DNA from 3 places in the Micromonospora matsumotoense genome. Region 3 is predicted to be linked to each of the others. Evidence: predicted binding sites of a transcription regulator. Region 3 holds the regulator's gene; each other region holds the start of a gene.
What was found. The regulator HrcA, encoded in region 3, represses chaperone genes, less so after heat shock. The targets are predictions, from matches to a motif close to GGTTNGCACNCTCNNNNNGAGNGTGCNAACC.
Positions count from the first base shown of each region.

Region 1: groL (chaperonin GroEL) is a predicted target of HrcA. The motif match lies at 6,770-6,800, and genes of this name have one in related genera.
Region 2: groES (co-chaperone GroES) is a predicted target of HrcA. The motif match lies at 5,850-5,880, and genes of this name have one in related genera.

Region 1 is NZ_CP192025.1:6,800,301-6,810,280, forward strand. It holds gene ACQP1S_RS29130 (glycerol-3-phosphate dehydrogenase/oxidase) at 39-1,880, opposite strand; gene ACQP1S_RS29135 (S8 family serine peptidase) at 2,441-4,885, shown strand; gene groL (chaperonin GroEL) at 4,947-6,569, opposite strand; gene ACQP1S_RS29145 (hypothetical protein) at 6,848-7,798, opposite strand; gene ACQP1S_RS29150 (cold-shock protein) at 8,111-8,314, opposite strand; gene ACQP1S_RS29155 (N-acetyltransferase family protein) at 8,538-9,068, shown strand; gene paaN (phenylacetic acid degradation protein PaaN) at 9,288-9,980, opposite strand, start outside.
Region 2 is NZ_CP192025.1:6,480,875-6,490,854, reverse strand. It holds gene ACQP1S_RS27620 (ROK family protein) at 1-196, opposite strand, end outside; gene ACQP1S_RS27615 (sugar ABC transporter permease) at 237-1,496, opposite strand; gene ACQP1S_RS27610 (ATP-binding cassette domain-containing protein) at 1,493-2,317, opposite strand; gene ACQP1S_RS27605 (sugar ABC transporter substrate-binding protein) at 2,437-3,537, opposite strand; gene ybaK (Cys-tRNA(Pro) deacylase) at 3,749-4,228, opposite strand; gene ACQP1S_RS27595 (THUMP-like domain-containing protein) at 4,238-5,527, opposite strand; gene groES (co-chaperone GroES) at 6,015-6,329, shown strand; gene groL (chaperonin GroEL) at 6,402-8,042, shown strand; gene ACQP1S_RS27580 (molybdopterin-dependent oxidoreductase) at 8,171-9,883, shown strand.
Region 3 is NZ_CP192025.1:5,876,664-5,886,643, forward strand. It holds gene dnaJ (molecular chaperone DnaJ) at 199-1,344, opposite strand; gene hrcA (heat-inducible transcriptional repressor HrcA) at 1,418-2,440, opposite strand; gene ACQP1S_RS24885 (DUF4870 domain-containing protein) at 2,678-3,280, shown strand; gene hemW (radical SAM family heme chaperone HemW) at 3,319-4,542, opposite strand; gene ACQP1S_RS24895 (enoyl-CoA hydratase-related protein) at 4,562-5,371, shown strand; gene ACQP1S_RS24900 (hypothetical protein) at 5,580-6,443, shown strand; gene ACQP1S_RS24905 (MOSC domain-containing protein) at 6,474-7,115, opposite strand; gene ACQP1S_RS24910 (carbohydrate ABC transporter permease) at 7,165-7,995, opposite strand; gene ACQP1S_RS24915 (carbohydrate ABC transporter permease) at 7,992-8,978, opposite strand; gene ACQP1S_RS24920 (sugar ABC transporter substrate-binding protein) at 8,975-9,980, opposite strand, start outside.

The DNA.
Region 1 (9,980 bases), 920 kb from region 3:
CCGGCCCGCGATCGACGGGTGTCGCCGCCCGGGATCGGTCAGCGGGTGGACGTCGGGAGTTCGACGTGGCCACCCTCGACGCCGTCGACGCCCCGGTCGGCGGCGAAACCCCGGACGTCGGGCGCACCCAACCGGGCCGCGTCGGCGGTCGCGTCGTCCGGCATCAGCTGAGACTCCCGCTCCGCCTCGACCCGGGCCCGGTAGTGCGCGATCTCCCGGTCCCGGGTGGCCGCGTCCCAGCCGAGCACCGCGCCCATCAACTCCGCCGTGTGCCCGGCCGAGTCGAGGCCCCGGTGGGTCGTCTCGAAGGAGATCCGGGTACGCCGGGTCAGCACGTCCTCCAGGTGCAGCGCCCCCTCGGCCCGGGTGGCGTAGGTCACCTCGGCCGCCAGGTACTCGGGTGCGCCGGCCAGTGGTGAGGCGAGCAGCGGGTCGGCGGCGATCAGCGCCAGCAACTCCAGGGTGAGCGTGCCGTACCGCTCCAGCAGGTGCTCGACCACGCCGACCGGCACCCCGTGCCGGCGGGCCAGGTCGGCCCGGTCCCGCCACATCGAGGCGTACCCGTCGGCGCCGAGCAGTGGCAGGTCGGCAGTGCGCGAGGGGCGTACGCCCCCGAGCCGGTGGGCGGCCCGGTCGACCACGTCGGTGGCCATCACCCGGTAGGTCGTGTACTTGCCGCCCGCCACCAGCAGCAGTCCGAGCATCGGTTCGAAGACCGCGTGCTCCCGGGAGAGCTTGGAGGTGGAGTCGGCCTCGCCGGCCAGCAGCGGGCGCAGCCCGGCATAGACGCCCTCGATGTCCGCACCGGACAGCGGCCGGTCCAGCACCAGGTTGACCTGGTCGAGCAGGTACTGGATGTCGCGGGCGGAGGCGGCCGGGTGGGAGCGGTCCAGCCGCCAGTCGGTGTCGGTGGTCCCGATGATCCAGTGCCCGCCCCAAGGGATGACGAAGAGCACACTGGTCGCGGTACGCACGATCAGCCCGGTCTCGCCGGTGATCGCCGAGCGGGGCACCACCAGGTGCACCCCCTTGGACGCCCGGACCCGGATGCCGGGGCGCAGCCCGACGTCGTTGAGCATCCGGGACATGTCGTCGCTCCACACGCCGGTGGCGGCGATGACGGTGCGGGCGCGTACCTCGAACTCGGCGTCCGGGGAGCCGGGGGGCGCCTCCAGGTCGCGGACCCGGACCCCGGTGACCTCCCGGGCCTGCCGCACCAGCCCGACGGCGCGGGCGCTGCTCACCACGGTGGCACCGAGGCTGGCGGCGGTGCGGGCCAGGGTCACCACCAGTCGGGCGTCGTCGACCTGGCCGTCGTAGTAGCGGATCGCCCCGGCCAGCGCGTCGGCCCGCAGGCTGGGGAAGATCCGGCGGGCGCCCTCACGGGTCAGGTGCCGGTGCAGCGGCATCCCCCGGCCGGTGCCGAAGAGCCCGGCGAAGGCGTCGTAGGCGGCCACCCCGGCCCCGTAGTAGGAGCGGCGGAACAGCCGGGCCGGCAGGTCGCGCAGTCCCCGGCCGGCGGGGAGCGGAATCAGGAACGGGACCGGCCGCACCAGGTGCGGGGCGAGCCGGGTGGCGAGCAACCCCCGCTCGGTCAGCGCCTCGTGGACCAGGTGGAACTCCAACTGCTCCAGGTAGCGCAGGCCGCCGTGGATCAGCTTGCTGGATCGGCTGGAGGTGCCGGCGGCGAAGTCGCGGGCCTCGACCAGGGCGACCTTGAGGCCTCGGGAGGCGGCGTCCAGCGCGGCACCGGCACCGGTAGCCCCACCGCCGATGACCAGCACGTCGAACCGCTCGGCCCGGAGCCGGCGCAGGTCCGCAGCACGGCGCTCCGGCGAGAGTTGACCGGCGGCGGATCGGGTCACATTGGGGTCACGCACCCGTCCACCGTAACCCGCCCGGTCCCACCGGCAGCAAGCCCGGAGCCCGCCGAGATCCGCACCGCCCATCCGGCAACGCTCCGCAACGGGCATCCGCAGCGGGACAATGACCCTCCGTAATCAGGTCCCCGACCGGGCCTGCGACCTCCCATCCCACCCTCCACCCCTTCCACCAGCCCGAATTCCGTATCCCCACCCGCTCTCCATATCCCCCCCACGGAGCCTTTGCTCTGCTGCTCTCCACGCACCACGCACGATCAGTAACCGTCGCGCCCATGGCAGCAGAGCAAAGGCTCCGAAGGGGTAAGCCCATACCCCCGCCGCCATCACTCTCCGCTACGGCGCGGCGGGCTCATGAGGGGCAGCAGGGCAGCGGTGGCGGTGGCGGTGGCGGGAGCCAGCTGGCGCGAGGAGGAAGGCAAGCGCACGTCACCGTTCCCGGGAGCGGGGCAGGGCAGACAGGGCAGGGCAGGACACGACGGGGCGAGGACGACAGGGCGCGGCGGGCCGTCGGACCGGCACCTGCATCGAGCTGGCCGGCTGCGTCGTACTGTTTCCGGATGCTGGCCGACACACCACCTCCGCCGGGCTACGGCTTCCCGCCGAGCGCCGGCCGCCCGTCGAGCCCATGGCCGGTGGTGGCCGCCGCGCTGGCCGGCGGCTGGACGGTCGTGCTGGCCGTGCTGCTCCAGGCGGTCGGCTGGTCGGTCGAGCAGTTGCAGGTGGCCGCGGGATGGGACCGGCAGGCGTGGCTCTGGCCGGCGCTCAGCCTGGCCACTGCCGTGACGGTCGGTCTTCCCGCGCTGTTGCTGGCCCTGCTTCCCCGCTCGCCCCGGGTGCGGGCCACCGGCCGGGGTTGGCTCGGTGCCGCGCTCGCCCTGATCGCCCTCGGTTCCCTACGGGCGCTTCCCCAGGTGCACCACGAGCTGTACCTCGCCGCGCTGGCCGGCACGGCGACCCTGCTCGCGCTGCTGACCACCCGGCTGTCCGGCCCGCCCGCCACCGCCACCACATCCCCGCCCGCCACCACCACAACCCCGCCCGCAGCGGCGGACGGTGCCCGTCGGCCCCGGGCGGTCACCCTGCTGGCGATCGCGGCCGGACTGGCCCTGCTGCTGCCGTGGGTCCGGTTCGGCGCGCTGGGCGGCCTGCTGGAAACGGTGCTCGCCGCGCTCGCCGCGACGGCGGTCGGCCTGCTGGCCGGGGCGCTGTTGGGCGACCGGTTCTGGTCTCCCTTCACCGGCGACGGGCCACCCCGGGCCGCCCGTACCGTGCTGGTCGGCGGCCTGGTCGCCGGGGTGGTCCTGCTGCTGGTCGTCGCGGGCGCCGGCTACTCCGGTGCCCAGCTCCCCGCGTTGCTGTTCGTCCCGCCGGTCGGTTTCGTGCTGGGCGCGTGCCAGGTGGCGGCCCGCCGGGCCGGCGCACCGGCCGGCTCCGCGCCGGTCCGCTGGCTGGTCGGCCTGGCGGTGTTCGGCCCGTTGGCCCTCACCGACCCGGAGGAGATCTCGATCCTGCTGGCCACCACCCGCGACGTCCCGTACTGGGTCGCGGTCGCGTCCGGCGTCGGGCTCGCCGTCGCTGTCGTCCTGGCCATCGGGTACGGGGTGCTGCTCGGCCGGCCACGCGGGCGCACCCCGAGCCGGCTGGTCGCCGCGTCCAGCGCGGCCGTCCTGCTGCTCACCGTCGGCGTGGTGGACGTGGCCGCCGGCCAACCCGGCCTGTACGGCGAGCGGCTGCTGGTGGTGCTCCGCGAGCAGGCCGACCTCTCCGGCATCCCCGCCGGTACGCCCGGTCGGGCCGGCCGGGACGCCCGGACCGCCGAGGTCTACCGCCGGCTGGTGGCCACCGCCGAGCGCACCCAGGGCGCGTTGCGCCGGGACCTGACCCGACTACGTCTCGATCCGACGCCGTACTACCTGGTCAACGCGATCGAGACCGACGGCGGGCCGGCGGTGCGGGCCTGGCTCTCCGCTCGGCCGGAGGTGGCCCGGGTGCTGGTCAGCCAGCGGCTCCGACCGTTGCCCGCACCGGCACCGGTCAGCGGGGGTGACCGGCCTGCACCGACCGGCCCGGAGTGGAACATCCGGATGCTGGGCGCCGACCGGGTCTGGTCGGAGCTGGACGTCACCGGGTCCGGGGTGGTGATCGGCAGCTCGGACTCCGGGGTCGACGGCACCCATCCGACGCTGGCCGCCGGCTTCCGGGGCGGCGACGACTCCTGGTACGACCCGTGGGACCACACCCGCTCCCCGACCGACTCCGGCGGCCACGGCACCCACACCACGGCCAGCGCGGTGGGGCGCGACGGCATCGGGGTGGCCCCCGGCGCGCAGTGGGTGGGCTGCGTCAACCTCGACCGCAACCTGGGCAGTCCGGCGCACTACCTGGACTGCCTCCAGTTCATGTTGGCCCCGTTCCCGGCCGGCGGTGACCCGTTCACCGACGGTCGGCCGGAGCGGGCCCCGGACGTGCTCACGAACTCGTGGGGATGTCCGCCGGTCGAGGGCTGCGACCCGGGTGCGCTGCGCCCGGCGACCGCCGCGCTGACGGCCGCAGGCATTCTGGTGGTGGCCGCCGCCGGGAACACCGGCCCGGACTGCGGGTCGATCGTCGACCCGCCAGCGCCGTACCCGGACGTGCTGACGGTGGGCGCGGTGGGCCGGGACCGGCGCGTCACCGAATTCTCCAGTCGGGGTCCCGCCACCGGCGGGGCCGCCAAGCCGGACCTGGTCGCCCCCGGGGCGGAGATCCTCTCCGCGATGCCCGGCGGTGGCTACGCCGCCGAGGACGGCACCTCGATGGCCACCCCGCAGGTGGCGGGCGTGGTGGCGTTGATGTGGTCGGCGAATCCGGCGCTGGTCGGTGACCTGGACCGGACCCGGAGCATCCTGCGGGACACCGCGCAACCGGCCGGGCCAGCCGACCTCAGCTGCGGCCCGGTGGCGGCATCGACCGGGGCCGGGCTGGTCGACGCGTACGCGGCGGTGCGGGCAGCCCGCCGCTGACGGGACACGGAAAGGGGCGGACCGCTTGCGCGGCCCGCCCCTTTCGGCGTTGGAGCTGGACTCAGAAGTCCATGTCCCCGCCACCCGGGCCAGCCGGGGCGGCCGGGGTCTTCTCCGGCTTGTCCGCGACGACGGCCTCGGTGGTGAGGAAGAGCGCCGCGATCGACGCGGCGTTCTGCAGCGCCGACCGGGTCACCTTGGCCGGGTCGATGATGCCGGCGGCCAGCAGGTCGACGTACTCACCGCTGGCGGCGTTGAGGCCGTGACCGGCGTCCAGGTTGCGGACGCGCTCGACGACCACGCCACCCTCCAGGCCGGCGTTGACGGCGATCTGCCGCAGCGGGGCGTCCAGCGCGACCTTGACGATGTTCGCGCCGGTCGCCTCGTCACCGGCCAGGTCCAGCTTGTCGAAGGCGGTCTTGCCGGCCTGCACCAGCGCGACGCCACCACCCGGGACGATGCCCTCCTCGACGGCGGCCTTCGCGTTGCGGACGGCGTCCTCGATGCGGTGCTTGCGCTCCTTCAGCTCGACCTCGGTGGCCGCGCCGACCTTGATCACCGCGACGCCGCCGGCCAGCTTGGCCAGCCGCTCCTGCAGCTTCTCACGGTCGTAGTCGGAGTCGCTCTTGTCGATCTCGGCCCGGATCTGGTTGACCCGACCCTGGATCTGGTCGGCGTCACCGGCACCGTCGACGATGGTGGTCTCGTCCTTGGTCACCACGACCTTGCGGGCGCGGCCCAGCATGTCGAGGCCGACGGCGTCCAGCTTGAGGCCGACCTCTTCGCTGATGACCTGACCACCGGTGAGGATGGCGATGTCGGCGAGCATGGCCTTGCGGCGGTCACCGAAGCCCGGCGCCTTGACGGCGACCGACTTGAAGGTGCCCCGGACCTTGTTGACGACCAGGGTCGCCAGGGCCTCGCCCTCGATGTCCTCGGAGATGATCAGCAGCGGCTTGCCCGACTGCATGACCTTCTCCAGGATCGGGAGCAGGTCCTTCACCGAGGAGATCTTGCTGTTGACGATCAGGAGGTACGGGTCGTCGAAGACGGCCTCCATACGCTCCGGGTCGGTCATGAAGTACGCGGAGATGTAACCCTTGTCGAAGCGCATGCCCTCGGTGAGCTCAAGCTCCAGGCCGAAGGTGTTGCTCTCCTCGACGGTGATGACGCCTTCCTTGCCGACCTTGTCCATCGCCTCGGCGATGATCTCGCCGACGGTGCTGTCACCGGCGGAGATGGAGGCGGTGGAGGCGATCTGCTCCTTGGTCTCGACGTCCTTGGCGAGCTTGGACAGCTCCTCCGAGACGCTGGCCACGGCGGCCTCGATGCCCCGCTTCAGGGCCATCGGGTTGGCGCCGGCGGCCACGTTGCGCAGACCCTCGCGCACCAGGGCCTGGGCCAGGACGGTCGCCGTCGTCGTGCCGTCACCGGCGACGTCGTCGGTCTTCTTGGCGACCTCCTTGACCAGCTCGGCGCCGATCTTCTCGTACGGGTCCTCGAGCTCAATCTCCTTGGCGATGCTCACACCATCGTTGGTGATGGTGGGGGCACCCCACTTCTTCTCGAGCACCACGTTGCGGCCCTTCGGGCCGAGGGTCACCTTTACGGCGTCGGCGAGCTGGTTCATGCCCCGCTCGAGGCCGCGGCGAGCCTCTTCGTCGAACGCGATCATCTTGGCCATACGGCGTTGTCCTCCTGGACACTCACGGGCCACCCGGGTGTTGTGTCCCGGACGGGCCGCCTGGTGTACGCACCTTGGGGACGTCGCCACCTGGCGACGACGACGTCCTCCTCGGTCGGGCCGGACAGCCCGCGACGACCGGCCATGTGCCACCCGACGCCATCGAGACGTCGGTGTGACCGTGGCCCTACCGCCCCGACCATTGGCACTCAGCGTATGCGAGTGCCAATGACTTGTTTAGCACTCTCCCCTGCCGAGTGCAAGCACGATCGGGCCGGTCAGCCGAGTTCCGCCACCAGTCGCACGACGTTCACCGGCCCCTCCTGCGCCCGCTGCTCGGCGTACGTCACGACCAGGCCGACCAGTTGCACCAGGTACACCGGGACCACCAGCACCGCGCTCACCAGGATCACCGCCACCGCACCCACGGCGGTACCGGGCGCGGTGAACGGGTCGGTGCCGAACGGCAGGATGCCGACAGACTCCACCACCCCACCGAGCACACTGCCGAGGAACACCGCCAGTGCGACCAGCGCCACCCGGCCGAGCACCATGCCCAACCGGTCGTGGAACATGCGGAAGGAGCGCCCGATCGGGTTCTGCCCCTCGAACAGGTAGACCGGGCCGGCCAGGGCGAGGGCGAAGGCCAGGTAGATGCCGGGCAGCAGGCAGAGGCAGAGGCCCACCCCGACGAGCAGGCCCAGCACCAGCATCCAGCCCCACAGTCCGAGGCAGCGGCGTGCGCCGTAGCGCAGCGCGCCGGGCAGGTCGGCCGGCTGGCCGGCGGCCTGCCGGGCCACCACCCAGGTGCCGCCCGCCCAGCCGACGCCCTGCACCACCCCGAAGGCCAGCGCGACCAGGAACACCGAGACCCCGTAGATCACCAGGTCACTGAGGTAGCCGGCGGGGAGCGAGCCGTCGGCGGGCAGCGTGGTGGCGTCGGGCCCCATACCGAGCGAGAGCAGGGACACGGCCACTCCGGGCACGACCTGGGTGAGCAGCATCAACGGCAGCAGAGTCCGCCAACTCCGGCGCAACGCGCCGGTGCACCGGGCGAACCAGCCCTCCAGCCCGGCGTACGGCGGATTGACCAGCGGGTCCTCCGGACCCCAGGCACCGGCGGTGTACGGCGGGTAGCCCCCGCCCGGCGGGAAACCGCCACCACCACCCGGCGGGTAACCCGGGTACGGGCCGCCGGGAGCCGGATAACTCCAGCCGACCGGCCCCACTTCGGACGGACCCCACGGCGGCTGCCCCGACGGCGGCTGCCCCGACGAGGGCTGCCCCGACGAGGGCTGCCCCGACGAGGGCCCCCAAGAGGGCTGTCCCGACGTCGGGCCCCAGGGCGACTGCCCGGACGGTGGCCCCCACGGTCCGCCCGGTGACCCGGCAGCGGGGTCGGGTGAACCCGAAGGTGACTGGTCGGACATGAACCCTCCTCAGCGGGACGCCTGGACGGTTCACGATCTTCCCCGGCACCGACCCCCGCCGCCACCCGTCACGCGGGTGGCCCGACGGGTGGGACCCTCGACACCGCAGGGTCAGGCGATGACGCGGACCCGTTCGGCCTGCGGACCCTTCTGCCCCTGGGCGATCTCGAACTCCACCCGCTGACCGTCGTCGAGCGCCTTGTAGCCGTCCATCTCGATGGCGGAGAAGTGGACGAAGACGTCCTGCCCGCCGTCGACGGCGATGAAGCCGTAGCCCTTTTCGGAGTTGAACCACTTGACGGTGCCCTGTGCCACGGTGCACTTCCTCACTCTGCGCGGCGTTCCACAACCCCGGGATGCCGGCGGGCCGACAGCGGAGAGCCACCGTTTCGGCGATCGGTGAAGGCCGCTGAATCGGTGACCGAAATCGCACGCTACACGAGGAGTGACGACCGCGCACGACCTCAAATCGGGCTAAATCGGACGGGTATCGACCCGGTTACTCATCGGCGGTCATCGTTGCGGTATGCATGCGCACATGACATCTGCCCCGGCCCCGCCGGCGACCCGGACGGCCCCCGTGCACCGGGTGCGTCCGCAGGACGCCGCCCGGATGCGGGCGCTGCGGCTGGAGATGCTCGCGGACGCGCCACTGGCCTTCCTGGAAACCGTCGCCGAGGCCGCCGCCCGACCGCATGCCGAGTACGCGGCCCGGATCGCGTACGTGTCCCAGGGGTGTCACACCGCCCAGTTCGTCGCGGACCCGGGCGGCCGGTTGATCGGGCACGCCGGCGGAACCGTCGCCCCCGACGAGCCGGACCTGACCGTGATCTACGCGGTCTACGTGACCCCCGGCTGGCGTGGCACCGGCCTGCTCGGCGCGCTGGTCGACGAGGTGGCCGCCTGGTCCCGCGCCTGCGGCCGACCGCAGCTCATGCTGGAGGTGGTGGTCGGCAACGACCGCGCCTACCGGGCCTACCACCGCCTGGGTTTCACCGACACCGGCGTCCGCCTCCCCCACCCCAAGATCCCCGCCCTACGCGAACTCCAAATGCGCCGCCCCGCCTAACCCCACCCACCCACCAAACCCCCACCCCACCCCTCCCCCCACCCCCTCCACCCCGCCCCCGCCCTCACCCGCCCCCACCCTCCCCGGTGATCAAGAGGTTTAGGTCAGTCCGAGCGGTTGAACTGACGTAAACCTCTTGATCACCGACCACCCCCGCCGCAGCCGGGGCGCGGACGGGGGTGGGGTGGGGTGGGGTGGGGGTGGGGTGGGAGCGGGGGGTTAGGCGGGGCGGCGGGACTGGACGATGCGGAAGCGGTTGGCCACGTAGGCGCCATCGGTGAGGGCGGCGTTGGCGGCCGGGTTCGCGCCGCTACCGTGGAAGTCGGAGAAGGCGGCGGACTGGTTGACGAAGACCCCGCCGGTGAGGTTGGCCGACAGGTGCACCCCGACGTCGATCGCGGCGGCCTCGACGGCGTCCAGCACCGCCTCGTCGGTCGAGTAGACGGCGGCGGTCAGCGCGCCGGACTCCCCCACGGTCGCCCGCATGATCTCGATGCTGTGCGCGGTCGAGTCGGTGGCGATCACGAAGGAGATCGGGCCGAACCATTCCTGGCCGTACACCTCGGTGTCGGTGGCGGCGAGCTTGACCACCGTCGGCGTCCGGACCACCGCGTCGGGCAGCGCCGGGTGCGCGACGGTACGCGACTCCAGCACCGGCTGGCCGACCTTGGCGACCTCGTCGAGGCGCTCCAGCACCCCGTCGTTGACGATCGCGCCGGTCAACTCGACCCCCCGGGCGGGGTCTGCGGTGAGCTTGCCGATGGTGGCGGCGATGCCGGCGGCCACCTCGTCGAAGCTCCTGTGCCCCTGGTCGGTGGCGATGCCGGCGGCGGGGATCAGGATGTTCTGCGAGGTGGTGCACATCTGCCCGCTGTAGAGGGTCAGCGTGAAGCCCAGGTTGCGGCACATCCC
Region 2 (9,980 bases), 600 kb from region 3:
CGGTCTCCTTGGGCGTGCCCTCGCTGACCAGCCCGGCGCCGGCCAGGTCGGCGGTGAGCGCGCCGATGGTGCTGCGGTTGAGCCCGAGGGCGGTGGTGAGTTCCGCGCGGGAGGTGGCGCCGTGCACGTGGACGTGCCGGAGCAGCGCGCCGAGGTTCTGCCGCCGGATCTCGTCCTGGCTCGGTCCTACCCGCATCGTTGATGGCACCCCATGTCCCGCCGGTGGCGTACGCGGATCAGCGGGTGCCGGAGGCGGAGGCGCGGCGGCGCGACAGCGCGTCCACGCTGGCCGCGAGGAGCAGCACCACGCCGGTGACCACGTACTTCACCCCGGCGCTGTAGCCCATCAGGCCCATCCCGTTGTCGATGACGGCGACCACCGCGCCACCGAGCACAGCGTCGAGGACCCGGCCCTTGCCGCCGAAGAGGCTGGTGCCGCCGATCACCGCCGCGCCGACAGCGTAGAGCAGCACGTTGCTGCCGCCGGTGTTCGGGTCCACCGAGTTGGCCCGGCTCGCCGCGACGATGCCGCCGACCGCCGCCATGGACGAGCAGATCACGAAGACCGAGATGCGGATCTTGTCGACGTTGATGCCGGCCCGGCGGGCGGCTTCCTTGTTGCCGCCGACGGCGTAGACGTGCCGGCCGTAGCTGGTGCGCTGGAGCACGAAGGTCCAGACGATCAGCAGCACCGCGATGACCGGCACCACGATCGGCACGCCCTTGAGCGAGTTGATCAGGACGTTGCGGCTGCGCTCCTGGTTGAGGATGTAGACCGCGATGCCGAGGATCAGGGTCAGCCCGCCGATCCGGGCCAGCACCACCGCCATCGGGTCGGTGGTCAGGCCCCGGGCCAGCCGCTTGCGGTGGCGTAGCAGCTGCACGGCCGCGTACCCGCCGATCGCGATGGCGGCCAGCGCCCAGCCGAGGGTGGGCGGCAGGTTGCGGTTGGCGATCGCCACCAGCACCTCGTCGTTGACCGAGATGTTGGCGCCACCGCTGATCAGCATCAGCACGATGCCCTGGAAGGCGAGGAAACCGGCCAGGGTCACCACGAAGGACGGGATGCCGATCTTCGCGACCAGGAAGCCGAGCACGGTGCCGATGACCACGCCGGTGAGGATCGCGGCGAGCACGGCCACGTACCAGGGATAGCCGGCCTTGGTGGCGACGTTGGCCAGGATGGCCGCGCAGACCCCGCTGGCGAAGCCGGCGGAGAGGTCGATCTCGCCGAGCAGCAGGACGAAGACCAGCCCCATGGCGATCAGGGTGACCGCCGCGCCCTGGGTGAACAGGTTGGCGAAGTTGCCGGCGGTGAGGAACGACGGCCGCATGATCGAGAAGACGGTGCAGAGCACGATCAGCCCGAGTACGGCGGGCAGCGCGCCGATGTCGCCGCCGCGTACCCGGCCCCAGTAGCCGCGGAGGTGGCTGCCGACGGTCGGTCTCGGCGTGACCGCCGCCGGGCCTTCCTTGTGCACGGCGGTGGTGGTCATCGAACGCCTCCTGGAGTGGTGTCGGCGGGTCCTGCGCCGGTGCCGTTGCCGGCCGGGACCGGCTCGCCGGTGAGGCCGAGGTTGCCGGAGCGGCCGGCGGTGATCAGCTCGACGACCTGCGAGTGGGTGATGTCGGTGGTCTTCACCTGGGCGACCATCTGGCCGAGGTAGAGCGCGGCGACCCGGTCGGAGACGGCGAAGACGTCGTTCATGTTGTGTGAGATCAGCACCACGGCCAGGCCGTTGTCGGCCAGCCGGCGGACCAGTTCGAGCACCTGGGCGGTCTGGGCGACGCCGAGCGCGGCGGTCGGCTCGTCCAGGATGACCAGCCTGCTGTTCCAGAGCACCGCCTTGGCGATGGCGACGGTCTGCCGCTGGCCGCCGGAGAGGCTGGAGACGTGCTGGCGCAGCGACTTCACGGTCCGCACCGAGAGCCCGGCCAGGGTCTCCGCCGCCATCTGCTCCATGGTCGGCTCGTCGAGCACCAGCCCGCTGTGCTTCTCCCGGCCGAGGAACATGTTCTGCACGATGTCGAGGTTGTCGCAGAGCGCGAGGTCCTGGTAGACGACCTCGATGCCGAGCGTGGCGGCGTCCCGGGGGCTGTTGATGCTCACCGGCCGGCCGTCGAAGAGGAACTCGCCGGCGTCGGCCGGGTAGATGCCGCTGATGCACTTGACCAGGGTGGACTTGCCGGCGCCGTTGTCGCCGACCAGTGCGGTCACCTCGCCGGCGTGGGCGGCGAGGGCGACGTCGCGCAGGACCTGGACGGGACCGAAGCTCTTGTCGATCCCGCGCAGTTCCAGCAGGGGGGTCGCGGACACGGGGGTCTCCTTCAGACGGAGGGAAGATCTCGGAGCCCGTCCGGCGGCGAGCGCCGCCCGGCACGAGGTTCCGTGCCGGGCGGCGTCGCGTCGACGGGGTACGACGCTCGTCGTACGGGTCAGCTGATGCCGTTCGCGGCGCAGAGCGCGGCGTACGCACCGGTGCAGAGCTTGGCCTTGTCGACGTAGCCGTCGGCCACCACGTCCTTGACGGTCGACTTGTCGATCGCCTTCGGCTCCAGCAGCACGGACGGGACGTCCCGGCCGCTCTCCGGGTCCTTGACGGTCTGCCCGGTGTCCTTCCGCTCGCCCTTCGCCACGGCGATGGCCAGCTCGGCGGCCGCGTCGGCCTCCTTCTTGACGGCCTTGTAGACGGTCATGCACTGGTCACCGGCGAGGATGTTCTGCAGGCCGGTCACGTCGGCGTCCTGGCCGGTCACCGGGACCTTGCCGTTGAGCTTGTTCTTCTTCAGCACCGAGATCGCCGCGTTGCCGAGGCCGTCGTTGGCGGAGAGCACACCGTCGATCTTGCCGCCGGTCTGGGTGAGCATCTGCTCGAAGATGGTGGCGCCCTGCGCCGGGTCCCAGTCCGGGACGGCCTGGTCCGGGCCCTTGGTGTATTCCTTCGAGTCGAACTTCGGCTTGAGCACCGAGTCGTAGCCGTTCTTGAACAGGGTGGCGTTGTTGTCGGTCGGCGAGCCGTTGAGGTAGGCGACCGTCGGGTTCTTGACGCCCTTCTCGGTCAGGCACTTGGCCAGGCCCTCGCCCTGGAGCTTGCCGACGGCCTCGTTGTCGAAGCTGACGTAGTACTGGGCGGAGCCGCCCAGGGTGAGCCGGTCGTAGTCGATCGTCGCGACACCCTGCGACTTCGCCTTGTCCAGCACGGCCTTGCCGGTGCCGGAGTCCAGGTTGACGATCATCAGGGTGGTGACGCCCCCGGTGATCATCTGGTCGGCGATGGTCTGGAAGGCGTTCTTGTCGTTCTGCGCGTTCTGGATGTCGGACTCGACACCGGCTTTGTCGAACGCCTCCTTGAGGAACCGGCGGTCGGCGGTCTCCCAGCGGGCGGAGGACTTGCTGTCGGGCAGGATCACGCCGATCTTCGGCTTCTTGGCGGCGCTGCCGCCGGTGTCGTCGCTCGTGGAGTTGTCGCCACAGGCGGCCATGCTGCCGGTGGCCAGCAGGCCGACGGCGGCGAAGGTGAGGAAGCCCTTGCGCATGTCTGCACGGGTCCTTTCGAGGGTGGGGGAAGGAGTGGTCGGTGTTTGTTGTGTCCGGCAACGTATTCCCGCTCACCTTCGGGGCGCAAGACTGCCGAGGTCAGAAGTTTGTTGGCGGCGGTAACAATTCAGCAACGTGGCTGTCACCCCGGGGACACCCGTCCCGCGATCACGCTGCGTGTCTGGTTCGCAACCGCCCTGGTCCGGGCGGTCAGCGGGCGGCGATCCGCGCGGTGCCGGCCCCGCTCAGGGCGACCAGGTCGGCCGGGGCGAGCTGGAGCTGCCACCCCCGGCGGCCGGCCGAGACATAGACGGTCTCGTGGTCCAGCGCGGAGGCGTCCACCACCGTCGGCAGCCGTCGCCGCTGACCCAGCGGGCTGATCCCGCCCCGCACGTAACCGGTGCTCCGCTCGGCGGCGGCGCGGTCGGCCAGCACGGCCCGCTTGCCACCCAGCGCCGCCGCCAGCGCCTTGAGGTCCAGCTCACCGGTGACCGGGACGACCGCCACCGCCAGCGCCCCGTCCACCTCGGCGACCAGCGTCTTGAACACCCGCTCCGGTGGCACCCCGAGCGCCGCCGCGACCAGCGCGCCGTAGTGCGGCGCGTCCGGGGACACGTCGTACGGATGGGTGCGGTACGCGATCTTCCGCTTGGTCAGCAGCGCCGTCGCCGCGGTGGCCGGTCCCGCCATGCGGTCACGCTAGCCCGGCGTGCCCGTACCCGCGACCGGTCGACCGATCAGCACCGTCGGCGCCCCGGCCACCCGGGTCAGCACCAGGCTGGCCGGGTGCTCCCCGGCCAGCCTCAGGTCCCGGCGCAGTTGTTCGGGCACCAGCGCCGAGCCCCGCTTGAGGATCTCCACCCGGCCGACCCGACGCTCCCGCAGCAGCGCGCGCAGCCGCTTCAGCGAGAACGGCAGCACGTCGACGATCTCCAGGCACCTGCCGAACGGGGTCGGCTGCGGGGTGTCCGCGTACAGGTAGGCGATGCTCGGGTCGGCCAGCGTCGCGTCGAGCGTGTCGGCCAGCTCGGCGACCAGGTGCGCCCGGACCACCGCCGGGTCCGGGTCGTACAGGTAGCGCCGGACCGGTCCGACCTTCGCCTCCACGTCGCCCGTACCGGTCAACTGGTGGCCGCGCGTCGCCGGGCCGCCGGGGCCGTCCGGGCCGTCCGCCGGACGGCCCGGTTCGCCTGAGTCGTCTGTCGGGCGCTGGCGGGCGGTGGGTCCCGGTCGCAGCACGGTCGCCCGGCGGGGCACCTCGGCGAGCGGGCCGCCCCAGAGGGCCGCCTCGACCAGGTCGCCGTCGACGCTGACCCACTCCGCCTCGGCCCCGGCCGGGATCAGCGCGTGGTCGAGCCCGGGGGCCACCTTCACCACCGTGTGCGGCACCCGCCCGGCCAGCCCGGTGACGAAGTCCCACGGTGGCGAGTAGGCGTTCGGGTCGAAGATCCGTCGTCCGGTGCCGCCCTGCCGCCGGGCCGGATCGCAGAAGACCGCGTCGACCCGGCTCACGTCGAACGCCGTCGCGTCGCCGCACTCGACGGTGAATCTCCCGGCCAGCCCGGCGGCCTCGGCGTTCGCGGCGGCCAGCGCGGCGGTGACCGGGTCGGCCTCCACCCCGTACACCCGGATGCCGGCGCGGGCGGCGGCGAGCGCGTCGGCACCGAGGCCGCAGCCCAGGTCGGCGAGGGTGCGCACCCCGGCGGCGGCGAGTCGGGCGGCCCGCCGGTCGGCGACCACCCGCCGGGTGGCCTGCTCCAGGCCTGGGCGGGTGAGGAACATCCCGGCCGCCTCCGGGCCGAACTTGCCGACCGCCCGGCGGCGCAGCTCGGCCTGGGTCAGCGCGGCGGCGGCCAACCCGGGCGGCACCCCGCGTGACCGCAGCGCCGCCGCCGCGACCAGCGGATCGCCGCCGGCCACCTCGGTCGCCGCGGCGAGCACGGCCGACCCCTCGGGGGTACGCAGCGCGGCGAACTGGTCGAGATCCACGCCCCCATTGTCCGGCCCGGCCGGTCCGGGGTTTCCGCCGGTGCCGACCCGCGACCGCTCCCCGCACGATCCGGCACGATCCGCCTCCCCGCAAGATCGACTCAGTGGGGCCGATGTTGCGGTGTCCGGGCGGTGTTGTCACCGCAACATCGCCACCATTGAGTTGATCACCACCCGGGCGGGCCGGATGCGGCGGCGGACAGGGATGTGGCGGCGGGTCGGGGGGTGGTGGGTGATCATGCTTGGCGGTGGAACGGTGACGACACGGCGGGTGGCACGTTGGCACTCTCCTTGACGGAGTGCTAGCCGAGGAATAACCTGCGATTAGCACTCTCACCCTGAGGGTGCCAGCGTCCGGGCCACCTGGCCCGGGTGCTGAACGCCAGGCGGACCGGCACCCGCGACGACGGCCCCGCCCGGTGGCATGTGGCAGATTGACGCTGGTCGGACTCTCGGCCGGCAACGAAACCAAGTACCCCAGGAGGGTATGCCCGTGACTACCGCGACCAAGGTTGCGATCAAGCCGCTCGAGGACCGCATCGTGGTCCAGGCGAACGAGGCTGAGACCACCACGGCGTCGGGCATCGTGATCCCCGACACCGCCAAGGAGAAGCCGCAGGAGGGCACTGTCCTCGCCGTCGGCCCGGGCCGGATCGACGACAAGGGCAACCGCGTGCCGCTCGACGTCAAGGTCGGCGACACCGTTCTCTACTCGAAGTACGGCGGCACCGAGATCAAGTACGCCGGCGAGGAGTACCTGGTGCTCTCCGCCCGCGACGTTCTCGCGGTCATCGAGAAGTAACCAACCGATTCCAGTGTCGTCGCCCCGGTCCGGCTCGCCGGGCCGGGGCGACGACGCTTCGAAGGGACATTCATGGCGAAGATCCTGAGCTTCTCGGACGACGCCCGGCACCTGCTGGAGCACGGTGTCAACGCCCTCGCGGACACGGTCAAGGTCACCCTCGGCCCGCGCGGGCGCAACGTCGTCCTGGACAAGAAATTCGGTGCGCCGACGATCACCAACGATGGTGTGACCATCGCCAAGGAGATCGAGCTCACCAACCCGTACGAGAACCTCGGCGCGCAGCTGGTCAAGGAGGTGGCGACGAAGACCAACGACGTCGCCGGCGACGGGACCACCACCGCGACCGTGCTGGCCCAGGCGATGGTGCGCGAGGGCCTGCGCAACGTGACCGCCGGGGCCAACCCGGCCGGCCTCAAGCGGGGTGTCGACGCGGCGGCCGCCAAGGTCTCCGAGGCGCTGCTCGGCCGGGCCGCCGAGGTGGCCGACAAGGAGTCGATCGCGCACGTCGCGACGATCTCCGCGCAGGACGCCACCATCGGCGAGCTGATCGCCGAGGCGATGGAGCGGGTCGGCCGCGACGGTGTCATCACCGTCGAGGAGGGCTCCACCCTCACCACCGAGCTGGAGGTGACCGAGGGTCTCCAGTTCGACAAGGGCTTCATCTCGCCGAACTTCGTCACGGACTCCGAGTCGCAGGAGTCGGTGCTGGACGACCCGTACATCCTCATCACCACGCAGAAGATCTCGGCGATCGAGGAGCTGCTGCCGCTGCTGGAGAAGGTCCTCCAGAACAGCAAGCCGCTGCTGATCGTCGCCGAGGACGTCGACGGCCAGGCGCTGTCGACCCTGGTGGTCAACGCGATCCGCAAGACCATCAAGGTCTGCGCGGTCAAGGCCCCCGGCTTCGGCGACCGCCGCAAGGCGATGCTCCAGGACATGGCGATCCTGACCGGCGCCGAGCTGGTCGCCCCGGAGCTGGGCTACCGGCTCGACCAGGTCGGCCTGGAGGCGCTCGGCACCGCCCGGCGCGTCGTGGTCGACAAGGAGAACACCACCGTCATCGACGGCGGCGGCCAGTCCGCCGAGGTCGCCGACCGGGTCGCCCAGATCCGCAAGGAGATCGAGGCGTCCGACTCCGACTGGGACCGGGAGAAGCTGGCCGAGCGGCTGGCGAAGCTCTCCGGCGGCATCGCGGTCATCAAGGCGGGCGCGGCGACCGAGGTCGAGATGAAGGAGCGCAAGCACCGCATCGAGGACGCGATCGCCGCGACCAAGGCAGCGGTCGAGGAGGGCACGGTTCCCGGCGGCGGCGCCGCGCTGGCCCAGATCCGTTCGGTGCTCGACGACGACCTCGGCTTCACCGGTGACGAGAAGGTCGGTGTCTCGATCGTGCGCAAGTCGCTGGTCGAGCCGCTGCGCTGGATCGCCCAGAACGCCGGCCACGACGGTTACGTGGTGGTCGAGAAGGTCGCCGGCAAGGAGTGGGGCCACGGCCTCGACGCCGCCAAGGGCGAGTACGTCGACCTGGTGAAGTCCGGCATCATCGACCCGGTGAAGGTGACCCGTAACGCGGTCACCAACGCCGCGTCGATCGCCGGTCTGCTGCTGACCACCGAGAGCCTCGTGGTGGAGAAGCCGGAGCAGCCGGAGCCGGCTGCCGCCGGTGGGCACGGCCACGGTCACGGCCACCAGCACGGCCCGGGGTTCTGACCCGGTAGCACGCCTGTTCAGGGCGCATCGTCGTACGTCGGCGGTGCGCCCTGACGCGTCCGGGGGCAGCTGCTTACGGAACGGTGACGTGCTGGCAACCGGGGCGGGCGATCGACGACACTGGCCGGATGAGCACCACCCCCCGCGGCTTCGCCGCCCTGGCCGGGGTCACCGCCGCCGTGGTGGCCATCGGTGTCGCCGAGCCGGTCGCCGTCCTCACCGGTCCCCGTTCCGCCCCGCTGATCGCCGTCGGCGGGGTGGTGGTCGACGTGGTTCCCGAGCCGCTCAAGCAGTTCGCCATCGACGTCTTCGGCACGTACGACAAGATCGCCCTGCTGGTCGGGACGGCGGTGCTGCTGGCGGCGTTCGCCGCCGGGATCGGCGCGCTGGCCGCACGCCGGCTCTCCGTCGGACTGGTGGGCATCGCGGCGTTCGCCGGCCTCGGTGCCGCCGCCGCGCTCACCCGGGCCGGCGCGGATGCCGCCGATGCGCTTCCCGCCCTGGTCGGCGGGGGGCTGGGCGCGCTGGTGCTCTGGGCTTTCGTGGCCGGCCCGTGGCAGCTCGACCCCTGGCCCTGGCGGCCACCCACCCCCCTGCCCGCCGCCCCCTCGGCCCCGACCCCCGAGCCGTCCCCATCGCCGAAGTCCGGGTCGTCGTCGGTCGAGCCGTCACTGAAGGCCGGGACGACCGGGCCGCCCCCGACTCCGCCGCCCCCGACGCCCGGATCGCCGGTTGTGCCGCCGGCCGGGTGGGAGCCGTTGGAGCCGACCGACCCGGAGTCCCGGCGGCGGTTCCTGCGCGGTGCGGGCCTGCTGGCGGGCGCGGCGACCGTGGTGGGGCTGGGCGGGCACTGGCTCGCCGGTCGACGGGGGGTCTCGGCGGCCCGGGAGGCGGTCGCGTTGCCCACCCCGTCGGCGGTGGCGCCGGCGGTGCCGCCCGGTGCGGATCTGTCGCTGGCCCAGCTCGCCCCCTACACCACCCCGAACAGCGGCTTCTACCGGATCGACACGGCGCTGGTGGTGCCGCAGGTCGATCCGGCGACCTGGCGGTTGCGCATCCACGGCCGGGTACGCAATCCGATCGAGTTGACCTTCGCCGAGTTGCTCGCCCGCCCGATGGTGGAGCGCTACGTCACGCTGGCCTGCGTCTCCAACGAGGTGGGCGGGGACCTGATCGGCAACGCCCGCTGGCTGGGCGTACCGATCCGGGAACTGCTCGACGAGGCGGAGCCGGAGGAGGGGGCCGACCAGGTGGTCGGCCGCTCGGTCGACGGTTGGACCTGCGGCACCCCCACGGCGGCGCTGCGCGACGGCCGGGACGCCCTGCTGGCGGTGGGGATGAACGGCGAGCCGCTGCCGGTCGAGCACGGCTTCCCGGTGCGGATGGTGGTGCCCGGCCTCTACGGGTACGTGTCGGCCTGCAAGTGGGTCACCGAGCTGGAGCTGACCAGCTTCGCCGACTTCGACGCGTACTGGGTGCCGCGTGGCTGGTCGGCGCAGGGGCCGGTGAAGACCCAGTCGAGGATCGACACCCCGCGCCCGCGCAACCGGCTGACCGCCGGTGAGGTGGTGGTGGCCGGGGTGGCCTGGGCGCAGCACCGGGGGATCAGCCGGGTCGAGGTACGGGTGGACGGCGGTGGGTGGCAGGAGGCGACCCTCGCCCCGGCGGTGTCGGTGGACACCTGGGTGCAGTGGTCGTGGCGCTGGCCGGCGACCGCCGGTGAGCACACCCTCCAGGTGCGGGCGACCGACCGGGACGGCGAGACCCAGACTCCGCTGGCCGCCCCGGTGGCCCCGGACGGCGCCACCGGTTGGCACAGCGTCACAGTCACCGTCCGCTGATTTCACAGCACCCTGGGTCATCAGTCATGATCGATATGTTGATTACCGGAAATTCCCCGGTGGTGTCGAGGGTTGAGGCTGTGGGAGCGCTCCCGTA
Region 3 (9,980 bases):
CCGGGACCCCGCCGCCCCGGGCCGGGCCCGGGGCGTCCGAGGGGAGTCGGGCCGGGCACCCTCGACCGGGGCCGGCTGGCCGGAACCCGCCCGCCTCACCACCACGCCGAGCCGCCCGGCCGACACCACACCGGCGACGGCGACGGCGACGGCAGGAGGGAACGCGGCCGAACGGGGCCGGACCGGGCCGGCCCCGGGTCAGGCGTGGCCGTTGAAGGCGTCGCGCATCCGGGAGAAGAAGCCGCCCTGCTTGCTCAGTTCGGCGACCTCCTCGCCCCGGGTCTTGGCGAAGTCCCGCAGCATCTTCTCCTGGTCGACGTCGAGCTTGGTGGGGGTGCGCACGTCGAGGTGGACGTAGAGGTCACCCCGGCCGGTGCCGCGCAGGTGGGGTACGCCCCGGGCGCGCAACCGCAGCGTGCTCCCGGGCTGGGTGCCGGCCTTGACGTCGACGGTCTCCTCGCTGTCCAGCGTCTTGATGGTCAGCCGGGTGCCCAGCGCGGCGGCGGTCATCGGGACGGTGACCCGGCAGTGCAGGTCGTCGCCCTTGCGGGAGTAGACGTCGTGCGGGCGCTCGTGGATCTCGACGTAGAGGTCACCGGCGGTGCCACCACCCGGGCCGACCTCGCCCTGCTGGGCCAGCCGGATCCGCATGCCGTCCTCGACCCCGGCCGGGATCTTCACGGTCAGCGAGCGGCGGGTCCGCACCCGGCCGTCGCCGGCGCAGGTCGGGCAGGGGTGCGGGATGGTGGTGCCGTACCCCTGGCAGACGGTGCACGGTCGGGCCGACACCACCTGACCGAGGAAGGTCCGTTGCACCGACTGCACCTCGCCCCGGCCCCCGCACGCCTCGCAGGTCGCCAGGTGGGTGCCGGCCGCGGTGCCCGCACCGGAGCAGGTGGTGCAGAGCACGGCGGTGTCGACGGTGATCGGGGCCTCGACGCCGAAGGCCGTCTCGTGCAGGTCCAGCTCCAGCCGCAGGATCGCGTCGGCCCCCGGCCGGGTACGCGGGCGTGGACCACGCGCGCCACCGGCCGCACCGCCGAAGAAGGCGTCCATGATGTCCTGGAAGCCGACGAACGGGCCCGCCCCGGCGGGGCCACCCGGGCCACCGGCGCCCCCGCCGCCCGGGGCGAGCGGGTCGCCGCCCAGGTCGACGATCTGCCGCTTCCGATCGTCCGAGAGGACCTCGTACGCGGCGTTGATGTCCTTGAACTTCTCCTGTGCCTCCGGGTCCGGATTCACGTCCGGGTGGAACTGCCGCGCCAGCTTGCGGTAGGCGCGCTTGATCTCGTCATCGGAGGCTTCCCGGCCCACGCCGAGAATGCCGTAGTAGTCCCTGGCCACTGCGTTCCGTGTCCTCATGTTCGTCTCGCGTTGCGCCGGTCGGCGGCCGGAGCCGGCCGTCGGCCCTGACTGGTCAGTTCTGGGCCAGCAGCTCGCCCACGTAGCGTGCCACGGCCCGCACCGTGGCGATGGTGCCGGGGTAGTCCATCCGGGTCGGGCCGAGCACGCCCATCCCGCCGACGATGGTGCTGCCGGGGCCGTATCCGGTGCTGACCACCGAGGCGGCGCGGAGGTTGTCGACCTCGTTCTCGTCGCCGATCAGTACCCGGGTGGTGCTCGGCTCGGCCTCGCCGATCAGCTTGAGCAGGACGACCTCCTCTTCGAGCGCCTCCAGGATGGGTCGGAGCGAGCCCTGGAAGTCGAGCAGGCCACCCCGGGTGAGGTTGGCGGTGCCGGCCAACGCCAGCCGCTCCTCGGTGCGTTCGACGAGGGTCTCCAGCAGCACGGTGGACAGGGTGGTCATAGCGCCGCGCAGGTGCGTCGCAGACTCCTCGACCAGCGCCTGGACCAGCGGTGGAGTGTCGGACAGCCGACTGCCCACCAGCTTCTCGTTGACCAGCCGACGCAGGTCGGTGACGTCGTCGGCGGAAACCGGCGTAGGCAGTTCGACCAGCCGCTGCTCGACCCGTCCGGTATCGGCGATCATGACCAGCATCAGCCGGGTGGTGGAGATCGGCACCAGCTCCAGGTGGCGCACCGACGAACGGGCCAGTGACGGGTACTGCACCACGGCGACCTGCCGGGTGAGCTGCGCCAGCAGTCGTACGGTGCGGTGCACCACGTCGTCCAGGTCGACCGCGCCGACCAGGAAACGCTCGATGGCCCGACGCTCGGCGGGGCTGAGCGGCTTGACCCGGGAGAGCCGGTCGACGAAGAGGCGGTAGCCCCGGTCGGTGGGCACCCGGCCGGCGCTGGTGTGCGGCTGCCGGATGTAGCCCTCCTCCTCCAGCACCGCCATGTCATTGCGGACGGTCGCCGGGGAGACCCCGAGCTGGTGCCGCTCGACCAGCGCCCTGCTGCCGACGGGCTCCTGCGTGGCGACGTAGTCCTCGACGATGGCCCGCAGCACGGCCAGCTTGCGGTCGTCGAGACCCATCTCCCACCTCCTGACGCACGTCGGCCCGGACACCTGCCGCGTCCGGCAGGCGCTCTGGCACTCGACTGTAGCGAGTGCCAGTCTACGTCGGCAGCACCGCCGCCGCGATGATCAACGACGGACCGTCGGTGCGTCCGCCCCGGCGGACAGCCGGCGTGGTCGCTGACCGAACGTCGAGGCCAACCTCACCAGTGTCGCTCTGGTGCACCCTTGCCGGCAGCCCCTACCGTGACGGGCATGACTGAACCACCTCGCCCGCCCGGCGCGGGGGACGGCTACCCGCCGGACCCGAACGCTGGCCAGGGCTCGCCATACGAGCCACCCACCGCACCACTGTCCGGGGCACCGGGGGCAGGCGGATATCCCCCGCCCGGCGGGTATCCGCCGCCCACCGGCGACCAGCCGCCGTCGGGTGGCTACGGCCCGCCCGGCGGCTATCCTCCGGCCGGTGGCGGATATCCGACCGGGGGCGCGTACGGCGCCCCGGCCGGTGGTTACGCCAACAGCGAGGACAAGACCTGGACGCTGGTTGCGCACTTCGGCGGTGCCGCCGGCGCGCTGATCAGCTTCGGCCCGCTCGGCTTCGTCGCCCCGCTGATCGCCTACCTGGTGCGCGGTCAGCAGTCGCCGGCCGTCCGGGCGCAGGCGCTGGCCGCGCTGAACTTCCAGATCCTCTGGTCGATCATCGCGTTCGTGCTGCTCTTCGTGAGCTGGTGCCTGTTCTTCCTGCCCAGCATCGCGGTCGTGGTGATCCAGATCCTGTTCGGGATCATCGCCGGCATGAAGGCGAACGAGGGTCAGGCCTACCGCTACCCGATGTCCACCAGCTTCATCAAGTGAACCTCGGCCGGCCGCTCCCCCGGCCGGCCGGGCACCACTCAGGGCAGCAGGTCGCGGACCACGGCGTCGGCCAGCAGCCGGCCCCGCAGGGTGAGCACCGCCCGCCCCTGCGGGTACGCCACCGGGTCCAGCAGCCCGTCGGCGAGCGCCCGGGCGGCACCGGCCCGGCCGGCGTCGTCCAGCGCGGTCAGCGGCAGCCCGGAGGCGAGCCGCAGCCGCAGCATCACGTCCTCCATGTGCGCCTCGGCCGGGGTGAGGACCTCCCGGGCCAGGCCGGGCGAGTGCCCGGCGGCGAGCCGCTGCGCGTACGTCGTGGGGTGTTTGACGTTCCACCAGCGCACCCCGCCGACGTGGCTGTGCGCCCCCGGGCCGAGGCCCCACCAGTCGGCACCGGTCCAGTAGAGCAGGTTGTGCCGGCACCGGCCCGCCTCGGTGCGGGCCCAGTTGGAGACCTCGTACCAGGAGAAACCGGCCGCGTCGAGGGCGGCCTCCGCCGCCAGGTAACGGTCCGCCGCCACGTCGTCGGAGGGGTACGGCAGCTCGCCGCGCCGCATCCGGGCGGCCAACCGGGTGCCGTCCTCCACGATCAGGGCGTACGCGCTGACGTGGTCGACCCCGGCGGCGACCACCTGGTCCAGCGAGGCGGCGAAGTCCTCGGCGCGCTCCCCCGGGGTGCCGTAGATCAGGTCCAGGTTGACGTGGTCGAACCCGGCGTCACGGGCCTCCCGGGCGGCCTCGGCGGCCCGTCCCGGGCGGTGGGTACGGTCCAGGATCGCCAGCACCCCGGGGGCGGCGGACTGCATCCCCAGCGAGATCCGGGTGTAGCCGGCGGCCCGCAGGCTCTTCAGCGACTCCGGGGTGACCGATTCGGGGTTGGCCTCGGTGGTCACCTCGGCGTCGGCGGCCAGCCCCCAGGTGCGGTCGATGCCGTCCAGCAGGCGGGCCAGGTCGTCGGCGGGCAGCAGGGTGGGGGTGCCGCCGCCGACGAAGACCGTGTCGACCCTCGGCGGCGGGGCGTCGCCGAGCACCCGGGCGGCGAGCGCCAACTCGGCGAGCACCGTGTCGGCGTACGACCCGCGGTCGGCCCCCCCGCCCAGCTCGGCGGCGGTGTAGGTGTTGAAGTCGCAGTAGCCGCAGCGGCTGGCGCAGAACGGCACGTGCAGGTAGACGCCGAAACCGCGCGCGCCGACCTCCCGCAGGGCGGTGGTGGGCAGCGCACCGTCGACGGGAACGGTCTCACCATCTGGAAGGACGCCGGGCATGGCCACTAGTGTGCCCGGCATGACCTCTCCCGACCGACTCGTGCGGGTCGCCACGGCCCGTGGGGTGACGACGCTCACCCTGGACAGCCCGCACAACCGCAACGCGCTCTCCACCGCGCTGATGACCGAGCTGCTGGCCGGGATCGTCGCGGCGGTGGCCGACGACGCGGTCCGGGTGGTCGTGCTGGACCACACCGGCCCGGTCTTCTGCTCCGGGGCGGACCTGAAGGAGACGGCGGCGGCGTACGCCAGCGGGTCGGTGCCGGCCGGGATGCTCGGTGACGTGCTGGTGGCGGTCCGGGAGTGCCCGAAGCCGGTGCTGGCGAAGGTGGCCGGGCCGGCCCGGGCCGGCGGCCTCGGCCTGATCGCGGCGGCCGATCTGGCGGTCTGTGCGCAGGAGGCGACGTTCGCCTTCACCGAGGTGCGGATCGGGGTGATCCCGGCGGTGATCTCGGCGACCGTGCTGCCCCGGCTACACCCCCGGGCCGCCGCCGAGCTGTATCTGACCGGCGACACCTTCGACGGTCGGCGGGCCGCCGAGGTGGGGCTGGTGACCGCCGCCGTGCCGGCCGGTGAGCTGGACGCGGCGGTGGCGCGGTACTGCGCCTCACTGGTCCGGGGAGCGCCGGGGGCGTTGGCCGGGACGAAGGAGTTGCTGCGCCGGCCGGCGGCCACCGACCTGCGTGCGGAGATCGCCGACCTGTCCGCCCGGTCCACCGGCTACTTCCTGTCCGCCGAGGGCCGCGAGGGTGTCGCGGCGTTCCGCGAGAACCGGTTAGCTCGATGGGTGGTGGCGGTGGACGGTGGGGACGGTGAGGGTGCGGGGTGAGAGCGAGGGGCACGGGCGGGGGTGCGGGGTGAGAGCGAGGGCACGGGCGGGGTGCGGGGTGAGAGCGAGGGCACGGGCGGGGCGGGGTGAGAGCGAGGGGCACGGGCGGGGGCGGGGTTTTCTGGACGGTGCTGCGGGAACGTGAACCGGTCGACCGACCCGGTGCCGCCGGTCGACGACGTACGCTTGGCGAACGCTGAAACGGGAGGTGCGGGTGCGAACACGGACATTCGTGGCAGCCGGTGTCGTGGTGGCGTTGTTCGCCATCGTCGGGGGCTGGGGAGTCCGTCAGCTCGACGGGGAGCTTCGGCTCCCGACCGCCGGCCGCAACTGCACCGTGCAGGCCGACGGCACCGTGAAGCTGGACGCCGACCAGATGGCCAACGCGGCCACCATCGCCGCGATCGGCATGCAGCGGCAGATGCCGGAGCAGGCCGTGGTGGTCGCCCTGGCCACCGCCTACCAGGAGTCGGGGCTGCGTAACCTCGCCCACGGCGACCGGGACTCGCTCGGCCTGTTCCAGCAGCGCCCCAGCCAGGGTTGGGGCACCCCGGAGCAGATCCGCGACCAGCGGTACGCGGCGAACCGGTTCTACAAGGCGTTGAAGAAGGTACGCGGCTGGGAGCGGATGGAGGTCACCGACGCCGCCCAGGCGGTGCAGCGGTCGGCGTACCCGACGGCGTACCAGAAGTGGGCGGACGAGTCCCAGGTGCTGGCGCGGGCCCTGCTCGGTGAGGCGACCGGCGCGGTGGCCTGCACGGTCGGGCGTACCCCGGTGATGCGCGGGCAGGCGGCGGTGGCCGAGCTGACCCGCGGCCTGACCCTGGACTGGGGGTTGCCCGACGCCGGTGCGGTGGCCGAGCTGACCGACGTGACGGTGCCCGCCACGGACGCCCGCGACGGCTGGCGGTACGCGCACTGGCTGGTCTCGCACGCCCCCGACCACGGGGTGAAGCGGGTCCGCTTCGGTGGCCTGGAGTGGAGCGCCGACAACGGTCGGTGGGCGAAGGTCTCCGACGGCCGGCCGACCGAGGCCCGGGTGCTGGCCGAGGTCTTCGCCGACAACGCCTGACGGGGTTGCCGGATCGGCGGGCCGGTGCGGTCAGCCGGCGACGTTCAGCCGGCGACGCACCTTCTCCATGGTCGAGGCGGGCAACTCGGGGACGTCGAGCAGTCGGGGCAGCAGCTCCGGCTCCAGGCTCGTGGCCCGGAACACCTCACCGATGGTGACCCCGTGCGCCGGCCGGTCCACCACCTCGACCGGGTCGCCCGCGCCGACCTCACCGTCGCGCAGCACCCGCAGGTACGCCCCGGGCGTGGCCCGGACGGTGAACCGCTTGATCAGGTCGGGCACCCCCCAGAAGCCGGCGAAGGTCAGGCACGGGGTGCGCGGCTTGGTGACCTGGAGCAGCGCCGACCCGACGGACCAGCGTTCGCCGATCACCGCGCCGGTGACGTCCACCGCCCAGGTGGTCAGGTTCTCACCGAACCCGCCGGGGCGGATGTCGCGGCCCAACTCGGCCGACCACCAGCCGGCGTCCTCCTGCGCGTAGGCGTAGACCGCCTGGTCGGGGCCGCCGTGGTGGGCCCGCTCACCGATGAAGTCACCGGTCACCCCGTCGGCGCGCAGCAGCACCGGGCCGTCGACCGGCCGCTTGTCGATGCCGCTGCGCCCGCTGGCGTCGCCCGCCCACTGCGCCTCGGTCACCACGCCCAGGTTCATCGCCGCCACCCTGCCTGTCATGGCCCCAGCCTACGACCGCGTGCGGGCGGCTGCCGTCCCCCGTCGTCGCTCAGCCCTTGACCGCACCGGCGACCAGGCCGGAGACCATCCGCCGCTGCACCAACAGGAAGAAGACGATCACCGGCAGGGTGAACAGCGTGGAGGCGGCCATGACCGAACCCCAGGCGGTGTCGTCCCGGCCGAAGAAGAAGGTCATCGCCACCGGCAGGGTGTACCGGCTCTGGTCGTTGACGAAGGTCAGCGCGAAGATCAGCTCGTTCCAGGCGGTGATGAAGGAGAAGATGCTGGTCGCCACCAGGCCCGGTGCGACCAGCGGGAAGAGGACCTTCCGGAAGGTCTGCGACCGGCTCGCCCCGTCGATCGCGGCGGCCTCCTCCAACTCCTTCGGCACCGCCGCGACGAAACCGCGCAGCATCCACACCGCGAACGGCAGCGAGAAGCCCAGGTAGGTCAGGATCAGGCTGGGCAGGGTGTTGTAGAGGCCGAGCCGCTGGATCATCAGGAACAACGGGATGACCAGCGCCTCCAGCGGGATCATCTGGACCACCAGCAGCATGATCAGGAAGGTGGTCCGCAGTCGGAACCGGAACCGGGCCACCGCCGTCGCGGCCAGCAGCGCCACCAGGCCGCTGAGCACGACCGTGCTCACCGCCACCAGCACGCTGTTGAGGAAGAAGTCGCCGAAGGTGACGCCCGGGATCAGGTTGCCGGTGAGGATCTCCCGGTAGTGCTCCAGGGTGGGGTGCGCCGGCACCGGCCGGGGGGTGGCCGAGAAGATCTCCCGGTTGGGCTTCAGCGAGGTGGCGACCATCCAGTAGACCGGGAACGCGGCGAAGAGCGCCACCAGCAGGCCCGCGCCGTTGAGGGCGACCTTCTTCACGACTCGTCCTCCTGTCTGAGCACCATCCGGACGTACAGGCCGGTCACCAGCAGCAGGATCAGCGTGAGGATGACCGCGACGGCCGAACCCACCCCGTACTTGGGCGGCGGCGAGAACGCCTCGGCGTACGAGTAGATGGCCAGCATGTACGTGGGTCGGTCCTGGGTGCCGCCGGCCAGCACGAACTGCTGGGTGAAGACCTTGAAGTCCCAGATGGTGGAGAGCACCACCAGGATGCCGAAGACCGGCCGCAGCACCGGGAAGGTGATCTTCCAGAACACCTGCCACGGGCCGGCCCCGTCGACCCGGGCCGCCTCGGGCAACTCGCTCGGCACGCTCTTGAGCCCGGCGAGCACGCTCACCGCGATGAACGGGAACGAGTGCCAGACCACCACCAGGGTCAGGATCGCGAAGAACAGCAGCGGCGAGTTGAACCAGCCGTAACCGGACCAGTCGGTACGCCCGAAGACCGCCTGGGACAGCCCGTCCGGCAGGGCGTTGAACGCCCAGGTGACCAGGCCGGAGGTGTCGTCGAAGATCCACTTCCAGACGATCGTGCCGGTCAGCGCCGGGGTCGCCCAGGCCAGCATCACGCAACTGGCCACGAAGGTGGCCATCCGGCGGCCGAGCCGGTGCAGCAGCAGCCCGACCAGGGTGCCCAGCACCATCGTCAGCAGCACGTTCGCCGCCGCGAAGAGCACCGTGTTGCGCAGCACCGTCCGGAAGAACGGGTCGCCGAGGATCTGGGTGTAGTTGGCCCATCCGACGAACGGCCAGCCACGGTCGCCGCGCAACTGCCGGACGTTGTCCAGTTTGAAGAACGACATCGCCACCACCTGGCCCAACGGCCAGAGCAGCAGCACCCCGATGACCACCAGGCAGGGCAGCAGGAGCAGGTACGGCAGGCGGTCCACCCGGGACCGCCGCCGTACGGGGGTCTCCCGCGCGGCGGCCGTCCCGGTGTCCTCGGTCAGCGTGCTCACTTGGCGTTGAGGATGCTTTCCATCTCGGCGGCCGCGGCGGCGGTGGCCTGCTCGACGGTCTTCTGCCCCTTCATCACCGAGCTGTTCATCGCCTGGGTCACCGTCCTGGTCCGGCTGACCTCGACCCACTTCGGCGTGAGGGGGGTGATCCTGGTCTTCTGCATGGTGGTGGCGAACGCCGCCATCAGCTTGTCGTTGGCGTACTCCCCGCCGCTGACCAGGTCGGAATAGACCGGGAAGAAGCCGAGGCTGCCGGCGAAGGCCCGCGCGTTCTTCTTGTTGAGCAGCACGGTCAGGTAGTCCCAGGCCAGGTCCTGTTTCTTGCTGTCGCGCCAGAGGGCGAGGTCCGAGCCACCGGCGAACGCGGGGGCCGGCCGGCCGTCCGGGCCGGGGATCGGGAACGTGCCCCAGACCTTCTCGATCTCGGGGTTGTCCTTCTTGATCGCGCCGGCCTGCCAGCTTCCGGCGAAGGCCATCGCCGCCTTGCCGGTGGCGAACTGGGTACGGGCGTCGATCTCGTTCCACCCGGCGGCGGCGGGCGGGGCGACCTTGTGCACGGTCACCAGGTCGGTCCAGAACTTCACCGCCTGCTGCGCCGCCGGGCTGGTGTAACCGGACTTCCAGCTGCCGCCCTGGTCGGTGGCGATCTCGCCGCCGGCACCCCAGAGGAAGGAGTAGAACGGCAGCTCGGAGTTGCCGGGCAGGGCGATGCCGTAGGTGCCGGGCTTCTTGGCCTGCACCGCCTTGGCGACCGAGACCAGCTCGTCCCAGTTCTTCGGCGGCTGCACGCCGGCCTCGGCGAACCAGTCGGTGCGGTAGTAGATGGCGCGCACGCCGGCATACCAGGGGACGCCGTACTGCTTGCCGTCGAGCTGGGCGTTGCGCACCAGGTCGGGCAGGACGTCCTTGCCGTCGGCCCAGCTGCCGAACCTGCCGGAGACATCGGCGAGCGCCTCCTGCGCCGCCCAGCCCTGGGTCTCGGTGTTGCCGAGTTCGGTGACG